3 regions of the Colwellia sp. MB3u-8 genome follow, and region 2 is predicted to be linked to each of the others. Evidence: predicted binding sites of a transcription regulator. Region 2 holds the regulator's gene; each other region holds the start of a gene.
The links. The regulator FNR, encoded in region 2, switches genes on or off when oxygen is low (the NO sensors DNR and NnrR bind a similar motif). The targets are predictions, from matches to a motif close to TTGATCTAGATCAA.

Region 1 (4,290 bases), on a different contig from region 2:
CAAATGAACGAGCCTCCAGGAAACCGTTTACGTGTTGCCTTTACTGGTTTGACAATGGCTGAAAAATTCCGTGATGAAGGTCGTGACGTATTATTCTTTGTTGATAATATCTACCGTTACACCTTAGCTGGTACTGAAGTATCTGCCTTGCTAGGCCGTATGCCATCAGCGGTTGGTTATCAACCAACACTTGCTGAAGAAATGGGCGTGTTGCAAGAGCGTATTACTTCAACGAAGAAAGGTTCAATCACTTCAATCCAAGCGGTATACGTACCAGCAGATGATTTGACTGATCCCTCTCCAGCTACTACTTTTGCTCACTTAGATGCAACAGTTGTATTGAGTCGTGATATTGCTTCGCAAGGTATTTACCCTGCAATTGACCCACTAGATTCTACTTCGCGTCAATTAGACCCATTAGTTGTTGGTGCTGAGCATTATGAAACAGCTCGTGGTGTTCAATCAACATTACAACGTTACAAAGAACTTAAAGATATCATCGCCATCTTAGGCATGGATGAGTTATCTGAAGAAGATAAATTATCGGTGAATCGCGCACGTAAGATTCAACGTTTCTTATCTCAACCGTTCTTTGTTGCTGAAGTATTCACCGGCTCTCCTGGTAAGTATGTATCACTTAAAGACACTATTAGTGGCTTTAAAGGACTACTTGCAGGTGAGTATGATGATTTACCTGAGCAAGCTTTCTACATGGTTGGTTCTATTGAAGAAGCAGCTGAAAAAGCTAAAAACATGTAATGAAGGCTGGTGATTAACATAAGTTAGTCACCTATTAGGAGGTCAAATGGCATTACTTTCTGTAAATCTGAATGTTGTTAGCGCTGAAGAAAGTTTATTTTCGGGTAGCATTGAATCATTACAGATCACAGGTAGCGAAGGTGAATTAGGCATTATGCCTGGTCACGCACCTTTGCTGACCTCACTAAAACCTGGTATGGCAAGAATCGTTAAAAAAGGTGGTGATGAAGAAATCATTTATCTTTCTGGCGGTATGCTAGAAGTTCAACCAAATAACGTTACTGTATTAGCGGATATCGCGGTACGTGGCGCTGATTTAGATGAACAAGCGGCACTACAGGCTAAAGAACGCGCAGAGAAACACTTGAATGAACATGGTAATGATGTTGATTACGCAGAAGCCGCAGCTGAACTAGCTCGTGCTGTTGCGCAATTACGTGTTATCCAAGCAACAAGTAAAAAATAACCTCCGCGTTTTACATTAAGTTTTAGTGATAAAAAAAAAGCGACTTTTACCTCGGTAAATAGTCGCTTTTTTATTATTTATTATTGTTGAAAAAATAATTACTCCACTACTTTACTTAGCCGCATAACTCACCCATTTCTAGGTTCATTTTAACCCTATCTCATTATTTGAAGACCAAAATTGCCAGCCTAAATAAGAAAATCAGTACATCTATATTTGTTGATCCTGTGCCAGCAAATAAAATAAAAATTTATCTAGAGGTTAGGATCGCGGTAATGGTTATACTTTGACAGATAACCCTGAGAAATCTCAGTATAGGAAGAGTATTTTTGTCAGAAACTTAGAGAAAACTACACCGGAAGCATTAGGTGCTGGTTTTCAAGAGGCAAGTATAGGTGCGGCAGCATCAGCAGCTACTGGTGGATTATATCAGGGTGCAGTGCAGCAGGTATTGTTGTCGGCTTAGCCTCAATGGTTGCCAACGCTTATGTGCAAGATGTGGTGTATTTACTTGTTGCTGACATACAAATTAAAGAGCGTGCTAAAAAAGGCGTTATTGTTCGTCGTGACTCAAAAGTTAATACTAAAATATCTGATGATGGCGCAAGCACTCAAACTTATTCCGAGGCAACAAATCTGAAAGAGTATAGAACCCGGTGGTGACTACAACAAATAAAGCTAATATAGAGCTTGAAGAGGCATAGCCACTAATGTTTGATAAAACAGCTTATGCAATGTCGGCATTCTTTTAATGGTTGAGCAGGTATAAGCTAGTTATGTTGATAAGCCACAATCCTTTAAAAGGGTTGTGGCTTTTTATAACTGACTTTATGCTGACAATTGTGCTTTTTTTAGTAAAGTATATAACTCATCTTTTAAGTGTAAACGGGCTAATTTTTGTTGTTCTAAATAGGTATCTGATGTTGGCTCAACACCAACTTCTATACGGTGAACTTCTTGATCTAACTGATGATAATCTTTAAATAAACGGGCAAAATGTGCATCGTGAATTTTTAAGTGATGGATTTCTTTTTCTAACTCTGGAAATTCATGGTGTAAGTCGTGTTTTTCTATCATTAGGGTTGCTCCTATTTAGCACAATTAATACAAGTATCGATATAAGGTAATATTTTTAAACGCTTGGGGTGGATAACGCCATTGCATTGGCTGCAAAAACCATATTCTTTGTTTTCAAAACGGGTTAACGCTTGGTTGATTAAGCCGAGTTCAATTTTAGCTTCGTGATGAATTTCATTAAGCACTTCATTATTTTCGTTTTCGCAAGTCTGTTCAGAAAAATCTTGAGAACGACCTTTTCCAAAGTCTGATTCAATTGCACTAATACGTCGTTGAAGTTCATATTTTTTCTCTAATAAGCTACTTAGAATTTCTTTATTCATTAGCATTCCTCCTCAAGCCTTATTTCATTTTAAGCCTCTAGTTGCTAACTGCTTTGATCTAGCGCAATAATTTGCTCAAGTTTTTTAGATTACTTAAGGATTAAAACTTAGTCAGCGAATGGCGACCCAAGTCATTATTTTGCGTTTAAATAACTGGGTTTTTTGTTAGTGAGTAGCTAAACTAAATAGTCCAGTCATCATCAAGAAAAAAAATGGTTCACAATAAAGTCTCGTGGAAAAACAGTCAGCAAGAATACGGCTTGCTGAGTAAATTACTACATTGGCTCTCGGCATTAACGGTTTTTTCGTTATTTGCCTTGGGTTATTGGATGGTCGAGTTAAACTACTCAAGTAAATGGTATCAACTAGCCCCGCATTGGCATGAAAGCCTTGGGATACTTTTATTAATGGTCACTATATTTAGATTGTTGTGGCGTCGTATTGCTGGCTCTCCCGGTGCAATAACTAGTCATAGCGCTTTTGAGAAAAAAGCTTCAGCTTTAATGATATTTATTTTGTATATCACGTTGTTTACTGTTTTGATTTCCGGTTACTTGATCACCAGTGCTAATGATAAAGCCATTGCTGTTTTTGATTGGTTTAAGGTTATACCATGGGTGCTGGGGATAAAAAACCAGGAAGATATTGCAGGTGTGGTACATTATTACCTAGCTTACGGCATAATAATTTTCGCGTTATTACATGCATTAGCGGCCTTAAAACACCATTTTATTGACCAAGACGTCACGCTAAAACGTATGACTAAAATCACAGATAAATAATTAAAGGAACTGATATGAAAAAAAAATTACTTGCTAGCGCTCTATTAACCTCGAGTGTACTAATACCAGCTTTAGCCGCTGATTATGTTATTGATACTAAAGGGGCACATGCCTCCATTAATTTTGCAGCGAGTCATCTGGGCTTTAGTGTACTTGCCGGTCGATTTAACGACTTTTCAGGTAACTTCTCTTATGACAAAGATAATGTTTCTGCAGCTAAAATTAAGGTAATTGTAGATACCTCAAGTTTTGATTCAAACCATACTAAACGTGACAAGCATGTACGTTCAGATGATTTTTTAGATGTTAGCAAATATGCACAAGCGACATTTACTAGCAGTAAAGTTGAAGATAAAGGTGATGGTAAACTTGCCATAATAGGAAGTTTTACCATGCACGGTATTACTCACCCATTAACCATTGACGCCGTTAAAGTGGGTGAAGGTGATGATCCTTGGGGTGGTTATCGTGCCGGCTTTAGCGGTACCGCCACTATCGCTATGGCAGATTTTGGTTTTAAAAAAGATTATGGCAAAGTAGATCTGACTTTACATATTGAAGGTATTCGCCAGTAATACATAAGGTTAATTGAAAAAAAGGGCTATGTGCCCTTTTTTTTTGCTTAAATTTTATAACCGCTTAAGTCAATTCCATCAACCCAATTAGGCTGTTAACAAGATAAGATTAACACGAGTTAACAACCGATATTTTTACGCTATCGGCTGCTATTAATACCGCTATATTGGGCTTATATAATTACTCGCTAAAGGTAAACTCTTTTGGTGGTGTTAATGCTAGTAAATGCTGTACAAAGTAATCCCAGCGTTTACGCATCATATACGGCTTTCTGGCAAAGCCATGACCACGGTTCGGTAGCATCAGC
Region 2 (4,290 bases):
CTTAATTGCGCAATTAACCTTAGAACAGCCCTTTAGTGCGGAAGAATACACTTTAGTAAGCAGTTTGAGCAAAAAATATAAAGTCAGTGAAAAGTTTTCTCTATTACGACAATTATATGAATTACAGCTTAAAATTGACATTATTCCACTAGCACTTGTTTTAGTGCAAGCGGCCAATGAATCTGCTTGGGGAACCTCTCGCTTTGCTCGAATAGGTTTAAACTTTTTTGGCGTCTGGTGTTATAGGAAAGGTTGTGGCATGGTGCCGGGTAGTCGTAATACCGGTGCTAAGCATGAAGTCGCCGCTTATAGCTCTATTAGTTTAGGTATCGCACGTTATTTACACAATATTAATACTAACGGCGCCTATACGGTATTTAGATCGATTAGAGGCCAATTACGCGATCAAAACCAACCACTAGCGCCAGAAATTCTTGCAACAGGATTAATGCGTTACTCTGAACGTGGGATAGATTACGTGTTGGAATTAACTGATATGATCCGCCATAATCGACATTACTTCGCGTTATATAATAAATAAGCGATAATAAATAAGCGCTATGTCAATGTGCTATTCCTAATTTATTTATAAAAATAAATTTATAAATAAATTCAAATGTACGTCGATTAAAAATTTGCGCTTGAATTGCCTTTAAAAAGTAGACCGTCCTCAGTTTTTTATCAGCAAAAGTAATAACCTCTAAATTAACTGCTGCCTTATTATAATGCCATCACAGGTAACCGTTTGGTATTATTTACCTTGAGGACATTATCGTCATATACTTTTCGCTCTCGGCTGTTAAAGCTTCAGTAATAGTGTGTTTGGCTTGAAGAAAGGGTCGATTTTGCATCAGAGCTCTTGGTAAATCCCTAATACCAATCTCACTAATTATCTGATCATTTTTACTGGTTAAAATAACCTACTACTGCGTTATTTATTTAATAATTAGAACCACTAGTTATTAAATAAATGCCTTATATTTGGCCATTTTTCCTGCGTATAAAGTAGACCACCTAATTAATGAAATGGGTATAATAAATTTCAGCGCATAAGCTAGTTTAAGTTATTAAACAAGAAAAGTTGAACTAGGCGTTTAATGACCCAATTCAACTTTATTTAGGGATGTTTGCTGATATTAATCAACATCAAGTGGTGAAATGTAACCATCGGGTTTTAATGCTAATACATCACAATTAAGCCTATCAATAACATGCTCTGCGGTGTTACCAATTAACGCTGCCGATAAACCGGTACGGCCAATAGTACCCAGAATGACTAATTCGGCATCTAATTCAGCCGCTATGCTTTGAATGATATCTTCCGGTAAACCTTCTTTAATATGGGTGTTTTCCGGCGCAATATTAAAGGCAGTTGCATGTGCTAACATCGCTTTTTGATGATGTTTTAACATCGAGCGATTATAATCGCTGGCATTAAACTCTGGGATTTCTATGGCGATATTAACTGGCGTACCCGGGAATGAGTTAACTAGGTGTAGATTAGCTTTCATGACTTGGGTCAGCTGTTTAGCTTCTGCTGTGATTTTGTTATTAAGTGCTTTATGTTCTTCCTCTTCACTACCAATGTTTAACGCCGCAAGAATATTACCGTTATCAGGCCACAAATGCTCTTTCACGAGTAAAACAGGACAAGGACATTTACGCAGAATATGCCAATCGGTAGGAGTAAATATGACAGATTTAAATTTGTCGTGTTGATGAGTACCTTTAATGACAATGTCATAACCATTATCGAGTACTTGAGCAATAATTTGCTCAAAGGGACGGTTATGCCATATAACCCGACAATCGATAGAAATTCCGCTTAAATCAAGGTCAGCGAGTAAAGACTCTAGCCATTGAGTGCGATCATTAATAACTGATTTTCGCATGGCTTCACGCTCATCACTTGACAGCATGGTGGTCATTTCATAAGAAAAATCATAGATGGTCAAAAATGCGGTAATGCTAGCACCTGTTTTACGCGCTAATTCTATCGCCCGGTTTACCGCTTTTTGCTCTTCTGTTGTTGGGTCAACAATCGCGAGTATTTTTTGATACTTTTCCATAGCTAATTCCTTTATCAATTGTCTACTAGTGTTATAACAATAGTCTACTTTCAAGCAACAATAGTTGTTTTAAATCACATTATTATGCTGTCGACGATAAATAATATTTCACGCTAAGCATAGCGTGAAATACCTTAATAAGGCAATGTAGAAAAGCTGGTGTTAGCGTTACATTAAAGTGCGGCGCATTCGTTTAATTTATCGAAACTTAGAATCGTAATGAGTTTACCATCAACTGTAATTAAACCATTTTTATGAAAGCGGTTAAGCAAGCGGCTGATAGTCTCAACCGTTAAACCAATATAGTTACCAATATCACTGCGGGTCATAGATAAACGAAATTCAGATGGAGATAATCCACGGGCATGGTAACGAATACTTAAGGTACTGATAAATGTTGCTAGTCGTTGCTCGGCATTTTTACGATTAAGTAATGTTAGCATTTCTTGATCTTCACGGATCTCAGTACTCATCATACGCAAAATTTGTTTTTTTAATTTTGGCATGCTGTTCGATAAATGATCGAGCGTATTGTAAGGGATCTCACAAACCATTGAGGTTTCTAGCGCTTTAGCGAAACTTGGATGCTGAGCATCGGCAATAGCATCAAAGCCAAGTAAATCACCCGCTAAATGAAAGCCAGTAATTTGTTCTTCACCGTGTTTATTAATGGTGTAGGTCTTAAATGTGCCCGAACGGATGGCGTAAAGCGCATGCATAGGTTGACCGTCGTTAAATATTTGCTCGCCTTTATGGATCGGCAGCTTACGGTCGATAATATTATCTAACGTTTCTAACTCTTTATCATTGAGAGAAAAAGGTAAACATAATTCACTAAGACTACAGTTTTGGCAGTGAATATGTTGATGAACAGTGCATGATTTATAACTCATAAGATCCTTTAAAATTTGTCATGATGTTGTCATGATGTTTCCATGATTTTTTATATATATAAGGTCTATATCAGACACGTTATATATATAAAACGAGTATAGTATAGATGCCGTATGAAATCACTAGGCTGGCTGCCGTCTTTCTAAATAGTGTATGACTCAATAATGATTTAATACTTATGGTGCCCAGTGATACTGAAAGTAAGGCAGGTAAGGTGCCTAGTCCAAAGAAAAACATAATCAAGGCACCATCAAGGGGATCGGCACTAGCCAATGCCCAAGTTAGTGTAGAATATACCAAGCCACAAGGTAACCAGCCCCATAGTGCGCCTAAAGCGAAAGCACTTTGTACGTTTTTAATGGGAATAAATTTTTTAGTCTGTGGTGCTATGTACCGCCAAATACTTTTGCCTAAATGTTCGACGCGGCTTAACCACATAAACCACTGGCCTAAATATAAACCTAACAAGATAAGAAAAACACCCGCGATAGTTTTTAACAGTGAAACAGGTACACCGATATTTTTGGTCGCCATTGAGCTGGTGAATGCGACAAGAGCGCCAATAAGACTATAAGAGGCGATACGACCAAAGTTATAGGCCAATATAATTGCGTATTTTTTATGCCGAGAGGTATCAGAAATCGCCGTCGTCAACATGGTGCTGATACCACCACACATTACTATACAATGGCCTGAGCCTAATAATCCGATGACAAATGCGGAGAAATAATCAAGGCTCATAGACTATTTTTTTTGACCTGTGGGTCTGCTGGCTCTTGTGAGGTGTTTGTTTTGTCTATCTGTTTTTTTATTGGCGCAGCATTATTGCTTTGATGAATGCTTTGTTTATCATTATCATCTTCAAATAAAATGCTCATGCCTTGCTTTTCTAAATCATCAAATTGCTCAGTTTTTACCGCCCAAAAAAAGAGATAAATACCAATAGCGGTAAGTAAAATAGCAATGGGAATTAATACGTATATCACACTCATTTTTTTAATAACCTTAAAGAATTACTTACCACTAGTATTGAACTGGCCGACATACCAATGACTGCCATATATGGCGCTATATAGCCCATAACCGCTAATGGCAATACAATGGCATTATAACTAAAAGCCCAAAGGTAATTTTGCTTTATAATTCGCGCAGTACTTAAGGATACCTGTCGCAGTGTTTGCACACCTTTGAGTTTATTGTTCAGTAATATCACATCCGCACCGCTTTTAGCAATATCAGTACCACTACCCATGGCAATGGACAAATGCGCCGCACCCAATACAGGGGTATCGTTGACGCCATCACCTATCATAGCTACAGCATGTGA
Region 3 (4,290 bases), on a different contig from region 2:
GGTTAATTTGCTACTATTAGGTAAAGTCAGTAATTAGGATAATTATTATGTCATTAGAAAAAATTTCTGCCCAAATTTCCGATTCACAACCGGGTAATGTGAAAAAAATGCCACCGGTTGAATTATGGGATCCTCCTTTTTGTGGTGATATTGATTTAGAAATAAAGTCAGATGGCAGTTGGTTTTATAACGGCACGGTATTTAAACGTTTGTCTTTGGTTAAGCTCTTTGCCTCAGTATTAAAAAAAGAAGATGAGCGCTATTTTTTAGTTACGCCTGTCGAAAAGGTCGGTATCGTGGTTGCTGAGGCGCCCTTTATTTTAACGCAATGGCAATGGTTAGATGAGCAGAAAACAAGTATGCAAGTGACGACCAATTTAGACGACAGCTTTATCTTAAATGCTGAACATCCATTAGAAATTACCGAAGAGGGTAGTTTATATGTCACGGTCAGACGAAATTTGCAGGCAAAGGTGCATCGTAATGTTTATTATCAATGGGTAGATTTAGCCCGTGAAGATAACGAGGGTCACGGCACAGAATTAGTATTTTTCAGCGCCGAACATAGATTCAGTTTAGGCCAACTAGAAAGCTAACTTAAATTACCTGTGAAAAACGCTGTTGGTTTAGATTTTGCTTCATATAGGCATCAAAACTCATACAAATATTACGTATTAGCAGCCTGGCTTTTTGCTCGACCCGAATTTCATTAAGAGTCACCTTGATTAATCCGTCATTAATGAAGGTTTGCAGCAAGGGTAAGTCTTCAGCAAAATATTCATTAAAATTAATAGCAAACTTCTGGCTAATTTTATTTTTGTCGACATAAAGATTACACATCAACTCGCGAATAACTTCTCCACGAATAATATCGTCTTGAGATAAGCTAACACCTTTTACTTGGGCGTGTGCTTGAGTTTCTATGGCTTGGTAATAGTCTTGTAGTACTTTGGTATTTTGACTAAAACTGTGACCAATAGCACTAATTGACGACACCCCTAAACCGAGCAAGTCACAACCGCCTTTGGTGGTGTAACCTTGAAAATTTCGGTGTAAATTACCTGATTTTTGTGCAATGGATAGCTCATCTTCAGGCTTAGCGAAGTGGTCCATACCTATAAAGTCGTAGCCAAAATTACACAGTTTTTCAATGGCTAACTTCATCAAAGAAAATTTTTCATCTGCGCTAGGCAACCATTCATCTTTGAGTTTACGTTGGGCGGCAAAGCGAGAGGGAATATGGGCGTAACTAAACAATGAAATACGCTCGACATCCATTTCATGGGCTTTGTTTAGCGTACGAGTAAAGGTCTCTATAGTTTGATGAGGTAGGCCGTAGATCAAATCGATATTAATAGCTTTGAAGCCAACTTGTTTGGCATGGGCAATAAATTTTTCAATAAACTCGGTTGATTGCACGCGATTAATACTTTGTTGAACTTTTTCATCTATGTCTTGCACGCCAATACTTAAGCGATTGAAACCTAAACTATAAAGGTGATCCGCTAAGTTCATTTCAATTTCACGGGGGTCTATTTCAATACTCATTTCTACTTGTGCTGCAAAGGTAAACTGCGCTTTTAACTCTGCCACTAGTTGGCTAATTTGCTCATGTCGTAAAAAGCTAGGTGTACCACCACCCCAATGTAATTGCTTAACGGTATAGTCTTTAAATAACGGTGCTCTAGAGGCAATTTCTTGTGCAAGAAACTCAAGGTAGGTATCGGCTTTATCGCGATGACGGGTGACAACTTTATTACAGGCACAGTAATAGCAAAGGCTATGACAAAAAGGAATATGTACATACAAAGACAATTCACGGTTCGGTGATGCGATTATCGCTTGTACTAAATTTTCATGGCTAAATTGCTCATGAAACTCCAATGCGGTTGGATATGAAGTATATCTAGGGCCATTAGTGTTATATTTTTTTAAGAGTGTGCTATCAAAAAATTGAGCTGCTTGCATAAGTATTCCAGTTTATCTATTTGACGCTATTATAGATAAACCAAGCGCGCAAACATTGATCAAGCTCAACGCTGGCGGCTTCATTGTCACTTAGGGTTATTTATCACGGGTTTGATTAATTGCTACCCTAGCATAAGGGGGCAATATTAGCGGTTAGTGGCAAGCTAACCGTTTTATTATTTGAAGCTAAGTTTAATAAAACCTAAGCTCGATAAAACCTAAATTAAAACTAAGACTCGCTTAGCATACTATTTCGTTCATTAGCGTATTGGTGCAGTAGATCGATATCTTGGCGAATATCTTCTGCCATTTCTGCCTCAAGTTTCATGCGTTCTAAGTCAAGTCTCATGCGAGACTGTTTATCAAGTTTTTTACGTGCCCCTAAAATAGGCATATGTTTTATCGCTTCATAAAACTTGAATACGGCTGGAAATTGTACATTTAAGTCTTGGCTTAACTTTAATGAATCTAGCAATACACTTAAACGCCAGCAACCCTCTCCCATGTCGCATTGTTCTTCTTTCATCGCGCGCACGATAATAATAACACTGGCGATAATTTTTTTATCATGCTGCTGCAGGGCTTGTTGCTGCTCTACTTTTTTCTGCTCTTGTTCAAGCTTTTGTTGTTTTAATTGGCGTAGCAGCCTAATGGCTACTGCGGCTAATACACCAATAATAACGATGGCTAATAAAGCTAGGTATACCCAAGGGTTGGATAGCATTAAATACTCCTATTAAAATTTTGATAAATCACTCTTATCGAACTTGTCCCATAAGTCATCTTCAGAGTCTGACTTTTTAGTGGGCGCTACAATCTCATCTTCGTCATCAAGACCTAAGGCTTGACTAATTTTTTCATGCTGCTCCATTAGCGTATTGAAATAACTAACATCTTCTGCTGTTAGTGCCAGGTCATCATCTTGCTTTTCAAGTATTTCAAGCAATCTAGGGTCTTGTTCAATACGGCTTAATTGCTCGGCTAATGACTCACTGGCTTCAACGACACGAATTGCGGCAATAGGTGAGTTGTCTTGAACCTTTTTAGTGGCTTTAGTTTTGATCGGTGCAATCACTTTTTTGCCTAAATCAATAGGTGTTTTGCTACCAATGCGGGGATCTTTGTTTTTGCCAGAGCTCTGGCCATTAGCCATGACAGGGTTGGCCTCTTTTTGGCGGTTGCCCGGCTCTTTACCGTTTGTTTTCTTTGCTCTGCGAGGTGTGGGTGCGACTAATTTTTTGTTGTCATCTTTAACGATGCCAAGAGAACCGGTACCCGGTTTGCGTGATTTTTTAGTACGAGACATAGTAATAACTTAAAATAATAAATAATTGCTTTCATTTTACGTCATTCTACGCTAAACAGCGATAGAAAGAAAAAAAGCGACGTTAATAACGTCGCTTTAGGAAAGAAATGTAGCATAAGCCAACATCTATAGTTCCGATTTTTAAATGGCTGTCCTAGCCTTTTGTTACAATCCATGTGAATTTTTTAATTTTCAATGTTATTTTTATTGTTATTATTATTTTGTACACAATTTTATTTTTTTCGGTCATCCTGACACTTTTTTAGTGCTATCCTTGATGCCCCTTTGGGCTAAATATTTCAGTACTCATCCTGAGCTTTAATAAACAATCCATATTTTAAATAATATACTGCGTTAATAAACGCTTATTGCTTTCCGTGCAAATACTATCCATTTTGTTGAGTGCTATCTATGTAGCTAGCCATACTGTACGTGAGTTGAGTAAAGCTTCAAGCTATTTTTTCGTTTATTTATTGCACTAAAGTCTAATGTTCAGCAAGTCTTTGTTTTTAATTGTAATTTTTTGTTACTAAATGTAACTTAAGTTTTTAAGGAAAAATTACATGCCTTAAGGTTTATAAAAGTTAGCCAATAGCCATTTTTTTCTACCCCCTATTTACGAAAGCTTTCGTTAGTAGGGGCTTGTAGCGCTGTTTTTGTGCCTTAGTCGTCTAGTTGATGCAACCAAGCCGCATGTGTTGGCGCTTGTTTAGTTTGTGCCCATTCTTCAACCATCAAGGCCGCTACCCGTTTAAGTTCTGCATATTGTTCAGTGGTACCGATATTGGCGGCTAATTCTAAGCGGTGGCCGTTAGGATCAAAGAAATAAATAGATTTAAATACACCATGATTAACTGGGCCTAAAACGTCTAAGCCGTGTGCTTGTAAATCGCTTTTTGCTGAAATTAAAGCGTCAACATTTTCAACTTCTAATGCTATATGTTGTACCCATTCTGGGGTGTTTTCATCTCGGCCCATGTCAGGAGAATTGGGGATCTCAAAAAAGGCCAACACAT

Region 1: a site for FNR is predicted at 2,679-2,692, ahead of H4J54_RS18785 (TraR/DksA family transcriptional regulator). Genes of this name have one in related genera too.
Region 3: a site for FNR is predicted at 2,024-2,037, ahead of hemN (oxygen-independent coproporphyrinogen III oxidase). Genes of this name have one in related genera too.

Annotation. Positions count from the first base shown of each region.
Region 1 covers NZ_JACGVA010000073.1:424,315-428,604, reverse strand. The annotation lists gene atpD (F0F1 ATP synthase subunit beta) at 1-759, shown strand, start outside; gene H4J54_RS18800 (F0F1 ATP synthase subunit epsilon) at 806-1,225, shown strand; gene H4J54_RS19635 (hypothetical protein) at 1,512-1,691, shown strand; gene traT (complement resistance protein TraT) at 1,697-1,888, shown strand; gene H4J54_RS18790 (YdcH family protein) at 2,054-2,302, opposite strand; gene H4J54_RS18785 (TraR/DksA family transcriptional regulator) at 2,314-2,625, opposite strand; gene H4J54_RS18780 (cytochrome b) at 2,838-3,407, shown strand; gene H4J54_RS18775 (YceI family protein) at 3,422-3,982, shown strand; gene H4J54_RS18770 (DPP IV N-terminal domain-containing protein) at 4,164-4,290, opposite strand, start outside.
Region 2 covers NZ_JACGVA010000038.1:18,751-23,040, reverse strand. The annotation lists gene H4J54_RS03970 (glucosaminidase domain-containing protein) at 1-541, shown strand, start outside; gene uspE (universal stress protein UspE) at 1,137-2,069, opposite strand; gene fnr (fumarate/nitrate reduction transcriptional regulator Fnr) at 2,243-2,962, opposite strand; gene H4J54_RS03955 (sulfite exporter TauE/SafE family protein) at 3,042-3,704, opposite strand; gene ccoS (cbb3-type cytochrome oxidase assembly protein CcoS) at 3,701-3,955, opposite strand; gene H4J54_RS03945 (heavy metal translocating P-type ATPase) at 3,952-4,290, opposite strand, start outside.
Region 3 covers NZ_JACGVA010000073.1:370,980-375,269, reverse strand. The annotation lists gene H4J54_RS18580 (DUF1285 domain-containing protein) at 48-596, shown strand; gene hemN (oxygen-independent coproporphyrinogen III oxidase) at 598-1,968, opposite strand; gene H4J54_RS18570 (DUF2489 domain-containing protein) at 2,198-2,692, opposite strand; gene yihI (Der GTPase-activating protein YihI) at 2,705-3,274, opposite strand; gene H4J54_RS18560 (VOC family protein) at 3,938-4,290, opposite strand, start outside.